Linked DNA regions of Prosthecobacter debontii. The protein of the gene in region 1 interacts with the protein of each later gene in a pairwise test. Links are inferred from orthologs where the notes say so. Each region holds a gene or a part of one and is shown on either strand. Other genes may lie near its edges. The genes, in order: lpdA and sucB.

Region 1 (3,184 bases):
CAAGTGATCCACAATACCCTGGGCATGATGGGGGCCTGTGCGGTGCCGCTCGCGGTGATGATCATTGGGGCTTCCATTGCCGATATCTGGGGGCAGGAGCGCATGCGCTGGTCCGTGGCGATTCTGGCACCCATTTTACGTCAATTCATCCTTCCTCTCGGTTTTTTGGCAGCGGCGTTTTACTTGCCTCTGGAGGTGGAACTGAAGCGCATCCTCATCGTCCAGGGAGCCATGCCGAGTGCGGTTTTCACCATCATGATCGCCCGGCATTATGGAGGGCATGCTCCGACCGCCGTGCAGTGCGTCATCGCCACCACGGTGGTGAGCTTGGTCACTGCACCGTTACTCATTGCCTGGGCGCTGAAGGTGGTGGGCGTGTAGGGAAGGGGGCGTGTAGGGAAGGGGGCGTGTGGGTGTGAACCGAGTCAAATGTGTTGGATAGGGCTAGTCGCGGAGCGGCTTGCGATACCTTGGTGAGGAGGGCTTCTCCTCATCCACTAACCAACAACCTTTATGAAAACCCACATGAAACGCCCGCGTGAGTCGGGCAAGCTGGGCTGGATTTTTCTCTGGCTGATCGGCATCCCTATCCCCGTGCTTCTGGTTCTGTTCCTCCTGCGCGGCTGCACCTGATGTAGCGGCTCTTTTTGAGTCCATGCCGACCTCTCGGCGGTGAGATTGGGAAAAGAGCCGGGATGCCTGAGAATCTGCGCTGGGCCGAGGATGGGATTCAGTCTCTTGTTGAACTCCCTCCCCCCCTGCGCTTCTCTGCGCGTATCCTTTCTCCCCCAATCTCACACACATGAACTACGACCTCATCGTCATCGGCGGCGGGCCTGCGGGCTACGTCGGAGCCATTCGCGCAGCACAACTCGGTAAAAAAGTGGCATGTGTGGAAAATGACCGTGCAGGCGGCACCTGCTTGAACTGGGGCTGTATCCCCACCAAAGCCCTGCTGAAGAACGCCGAGCTGTATCACACCATCTCCCATCGTGCCGATGAGTTCGGTCTCAAGGTGGAAGGTCTGAGCTACGACTGGTCCAAGGTGATCGGCCGCAGCCGTGGCGTCTCCGATAAGCTCAACAAGGGCATCGAGTTCCTCTTCAAAAAGAACAAGGTGGACTACCTCAAAGGAACTGCCAGCATCCCTGCTGCCGGTAAAGTGGAAGTGACCGCTGCCGATGGTGCCAAGACCACCTACGACACCGCGAACATCCTGATCGCTACGGGTGCCAAGAGCCGCGACATGCCCGGCTTCCCCTTCAACGGCAACACCGTCATCGGGAGCCGTGAGGCCCTGACGCTGGAGAAACAGCCGAAGAGCGTGATCGTCATCGGCGCGGGTGCCATCGGCATCGAGTTCGCTTACTTCTTCAATGCCTACGGCACCAAAGTGACCGTGGTGGAAATGCTGCCCGACATCCTGCCGGTGGAAGACACCGAGGTCAGCAAGACCCTGGAAAAGAGCCTGACCAAGGCGGGCATCCGTATCCTGACCAATACGAAGGTCACGGGCACCTCCGAGGACGGTAACGGTGTCAAGATCACCGTGGAAGGCGCTGCCAATGAGACGCTCGAGGCAGACATCGCCCTCGTCGCCATCGGCGTGAAGCCCGTGCTGCCCGGCGGCATCGAGCTGAAACTGACCGAGCGCGGCTGGCTACAGACCGACGACACTTACCAGACCAGCGTCAAAGGCATCTACGGTGCCGGTGACATCATCGGGCCACCTTGGCTCGCCCACGTCGCCAGCTATGAGGCCGTCCAGTGTGTCGAAGGAATGTTCACCAAGCACAAGCCGAAGAAAGTCGGCGTGTTCCCAGGTTGCACCTACTGTCATCCTCAGGTCGCCAGCATCGGTCTGACCGAGCGTGCCGCGAAGGAAAAAGGCCTCAAGTTCAAGGTCGGCAAGTTCCCCTACGTCGCCAGTGGCAAGGCCCTCGCCGCCGCCGAGCCGGAAGGTTTCGTCAAAATCCTTTACGGTGAGCCTCATGGTGAGATCATCGGCGCCCACATCATCGGTAGCGAAAGCACCGAGATGATCGCCGAGATCGGTCTGGCCATGAATCTGGAAGCCACCTGGGACGAGATCGAAGCCACCATCCACGCTCACCCCACGCTGAGCGAGATGGTCAAAGAAGCCACCGAAGTGGCCAAGGGGCATCCGATCCACGTGTAAAATCTGGGAGCTTGCAGTGACTGCGGGCTCCCTGTTTTTTTTCCTTTAAAGCCAGTAAATTTCGATTTACTGGCTTTTTGCTATCCAGACCATGACTTTTCGATATGGCAGCAGCGGTCACAATCGCGGACTCCTCGAATTGATTGTATTGACGTTTGAGGGATGGTGCTATGTCATATCACCTCAGTTTCGTCGGAAGAAGCACCAGGAATGGCGCAAAACCGGCGGGGCTAAGGCTGTGTTCTACGGAGTGGCTTCTCGCCTCTTAGGATTTGGATTTTCTCTCCTGATGCCAGCCATTGTATGGTTTTCGCAGCGTGACTAACCCAGCGCCATGAGGTGCCAAATGCCAGCCTTCCTCCAGCTCTGCGTGACCTTGCCCATCGTCTTCATGATGGCGGGGTGTGCGGCGCTGATTGACCATCAGCTAGCCGCCTATCACTCGAAAAAACCGCGCGTTTACGGAGCTTCGTCTTTGCCTGTGACCGTGACGGTCCAGGCAGGGTTCTTGCGTCCGGGCACCTATCATCTGCCGCAGGGCACCACGCCGGGTGATCTACTTGAAAAAGCCCAACTGGCCGATGTTGTCGTTGAGATAGGTCTAACTAACAAGAAGTGTGGCATTTATCTGGAGCAGATACAGGGCGGCAAGCTCATTGCTTGGCTCAGTCTTGGCTGGCCTTCGGAAGAATACCTGCGACGACCTCTGGCCGATGGCGCCATCGTAGCGGTCGCAGACCACCAGAAATGGCATTTGTGAAATGCTGTTATCGGCATGGAAGAGGTGGGGCACGGAAGCCTGACTCACGCATCGCTGTCACCTTGGCCCGCCGTTTTTCTCTGGCGGCTGTGTCCGAAAGAAACGCATAACGCGCACCTTGAGGGACACGGGACGGATAGAGATAGCTTGCTTGGAGAAGTCGCAACCGCGTCTTAGTTCCAGGCTCGTCCTCAAGACAATCTTCATACCCGTATCCCGGCAACCCAGCAAGGATCACAGGTTTT
Region 2 (3,089 bases), on another replicon or contig:
CAGCGCCATTGTGTTTTTTACGACACGGAGACCCGCGAACGCCACATCCCGCTGACCAAGCTGTCCGAAGACCAGGGCCGCTTCTGCGTTTACAACAGCCTTCTTTCCGAAGCTGCGGTGCTGGGCTTTGACTACGGTTATACCCTCCTTGCCCCGAATGTGTTGATCTGCTGGGAAGCCCAATTCGGTGACTTCGTCAACGGAGCCCAAGTCATCATCGACCAGTTTATCGCCAGTGCTGAAAGCAAGTGGCAGCGCCCCAGCCAGATCACCCTCCTGCTTCCGCACGGGTATGAAGGCCAGGGCCCTGAGCACTCCAGCGCCCGCTTGGAGCGTTTCCTCCAGCTTTCTGCTGGACGTAACTGGCAGGTCTGTAACTTCACCACCCCAGCCCAGTATTTCCATGCGCTTCGTCGCCAGATGAAGCGTGGCTTCCGCAAGCCGTTGATCGTGATGACGCCGAAGAGCCTGCTTCGCCATCCGAAGTGCGTGTCGAAGCTCAGTGACATGGCTGAAGGCACCTCCTTCAATGAGATTCTGGACGATGAACATCTGCTCGGACCTGCTGAGCGCGTGACTCGTCTCATTCTTTGCAGTGGTAAGGTGTATTATGATCTGCTGGAATTCCGCGAGCAGAACAAGATCAAGAATGCCGCCATCATCCGCATCGAGCAGCTTTATCCTCTGCATGAAGAGAAGCTGAAAGAGATCGTGGCACGTTATCCCCGAGCTCAAAAGAAATGGGTCTGGTGCCAAGAAGAGCCGCGCAACATGGGGGCCTTTGGCTACATCCGTAACCGTCTCTCCGACATCTCCGGCCACCGTGTCCGCTACGCCGGACGCGAACGCAGTTCCAGCCCAGCCGCAGGCTCCAAGGCCATCCACGTGCTGGAACAGGAGAAACTGGTGGAAGACGCCTTCTCCGTTTAATTTGTCATCGCCCCTGCCCCCGAAAAAGCCCCCTTTCCTTTCTTAGCCATGCCCGACATCAAAATCCCCGCACTCGGCGAATCCGTCGCCGGAGGTCAAATCGCCAAATGGCACTTCAATAATGGAGATGCCGTGAAAGTAGGCGACATCTTGCTGACCCTGGAAACGGACAAAGTCGCTGCGGAAGTCACCGCTGAAAACGCCGGTATCCTGACCATCGGCAAGCAAGCTGGCGAAGATGTGGAAGTCGGAGCGATCGTCGGCAGCATCGCGGAAGGTGTGGCACCTGCGGCAGAACCCGCCAAACAGGCCCCAGCCCCTGCAGCAAGCAAGCCCGAAACACCTCCTCCTGCGCCTGAAACCAAACCCGCAGCGGCACCTGCACCGAAAGCTGAAGCAGCCCCTGCTCCCAAGCCAACTCCTGCCCCTGCCCCAACGCCAGCCAAGGTGGAAGGCCGGGTCACGCGCAAGAAGATGAGCCCTCTGCGCAAGAAGATCGCGGATCAACTTGTCAGCGCCCAACAGACGGCCGCCATCCTGACCACGTTTAACGAGTGCGACATGAGCAATGTCATGGCTCTTCGCTCCAAGCTGCAAGACAGCTTTGTGAAGGCTCACGGTGTGAAGCTCGGCTTCATGTCCTTCTTCGTCAAAGCCGTGGTGGAAGCGCTCAAGGCGGTCCCCGCCATCAATGTCCGCGTCGAAGGCGATGAAATCATTCAGAACCACTTCTATGATGTGGGAGTCGCCGTTGGCACTGAAAAAGGTCTGATTGTGCCTGTTCTCCGCGATGTGGATCAGAAGTCCTTTGCGGATGTTGAGAAAGATATCCTGGCCTATGCGGCCAAAGCTAAGGAAGGCAAGATCTCCATCCCTGATCTGACGGGTGGGGTCTTCACCATCTCCAATGGTGGCGTCTATGGCTCCCTGCTGAGCACGCCGATTATCAATCCTCCTCAGAGCGGTATTCTGGGCATGCACAGCATCCAGCAGCGTCCCATCGCGGTGGATGGCCAAGTCGTGATCCGTCCGATGATGTATCTGGCCTTGAGCTATGACCACCGTGTGGTGGATGGCAAAGAAGCTGTCACCTTCCTCATTCGCGTCAAAGATTGCATCGAAAACCCAGCCCGAATGCTCGTTGGCGCATAATTGACACGAACTTTCCCTTCGTTGAACACGTAAAGGTGTTAGGTTATCTATGATCGTAGGCGTTACCTTAACGTCTGCATGTGGGCCTACACCCCCTGATGTCTCCTCTTCCCCCCAGTTCTCCGCCTAATCCGCGTAGCCCTTTCGTGTGGCTACGCAACAAGTTCTTGGCGGGTGTCGCAGTGGCTCTCCCCCTGCTTATCACGTTCTGGATTCTGCAGAGTGCCTACCACATGCTCCATGGCTGGAGTGTGCCCTTGGTGGACTTCTTTGCGCGCTTTATCAATGAATTGGTCGGACGCGTGGTGGTGGACCCATCAGCCCCTACCTACCAGCATGTTCTAACCTTCGTTGGCTTCCTCATTCCGCTGATGGTTTTTCTGGCCCTCGGTGTGATGGCGACCAATGTCTTGGGCGTCCGTGTCGTGACGGCGATGGATAAGCTCCTGCTGAGCGTGCCCATCGTCTCCTTCATCTATAAGTCGCTCAAGCAGGTCATTGATGGATTCAAAGGTCTAGGTGGCCGTCAAAATTTCAAACGTGTGGTCTATGTGGACTATCCCTCAGGGGAGATGAAGATGCTCGGCTTTGTCACAGGCCAGTATTTGGACCCTCAACAGAATAAGGTTCTCGCTGCCGTCTTCGTGCCTGGAGCCTTGAGTCCCATGACGGGTCTGCTCATCGTTGTTCCAGTGGAGCAAGTCACGGATGCACCCCTCACGGTGGAAGATGCCATGAAGCTCATCTTCTCCGGCGGCTTGGTGGTGCCTCCTCGCCTCACGGCCCCGGCCTCGAAGCCAGATATCAATCCCGCTCCACTCCCGGTGGCCGACACCTCCGACGAAGAAGAGCCCGAACCTGCCTTGCCTCTCGGCCTGCCCCGGGCCGAAGATTTTGACTCTGGAGATCCGGATATTCTCAGCGATTCCGAACTGGAAGCCGCCGAACTGGCGGGCACAACATCCCGCTCACCCGGTCGCCGCATTTTGAGCGCTCTCACATGGAAG

The links.
Region 2: the proteins of lpdA (region 1) and sucB interact in binary tests that used the Escherichia coli proteins (3 or more experiments, as listed by UniProt). The link is inferred for Prosthecobacter debontii from one-to-one orthologs.

The regions. Positions count from the first base shown.
Region 1 is NZ_FUYE01000003.1:1,843-5,026, reverse strand. The notes cover bases 126-2,990. They hold lpdA (dihydrolipoyl dehydrogenase), read left to right. Parts: upstream 126-802; coding sequence 803-2,179; downstream 2,180-2,990. Other genes in these bases: B5D61_RS04805 (hypothetical protein), read right to left, coding at 2,947-2,990; B5D61_RS04810 (hypothetical protein), read left to right, coding at 2,526-2,939; B5D61_RS04820 (AEC family transporter), read left to right, coding at 126-381. Also shown: more of B5D61_RS04820, read left to right, coding at 1-125; more of B5D61_RS04805, read right to left, coding at 2,991-3,184. UniProt on the Escherichia coli protein: Lipoamide dehydrogenase is a component of the glycine cleavage system as well as of the alpha-ketoacid dehydrogenase complexes.
Region 2 is NZ_FUYE01000015.1:146,193-149,281, reverse strand. The notes cover bases 261-3,030. They hold sucB (dihydrolipoyllysine-residue succinyltransferase), read left to right. Parts: upstream 261-978; coding sequence 979-2,082; downstream 2,083-3,030. Other genes in these bases: B5D61_RS19405 (DUF502 domain-containing protein), read left to right, coding at 2,181-3,030; B5D61_RS19415 (2-oxoglutarate dehydrogenase E1 component), read left to right, coding at 261-930. In the rest of the region: more of B5D61_RS19415, read left to right, coding at 1-260; more of B5D61_RS19405, read left to right, coding at 3,031-3,089. UniProt on the Escherichia coli protein: E2 component of the 2-oxoglutarate dehydrogenase (OGDH) complex which catalyzes the second step in the conversion of 2-oxoglutarate to succinyl-CoA and CO(2).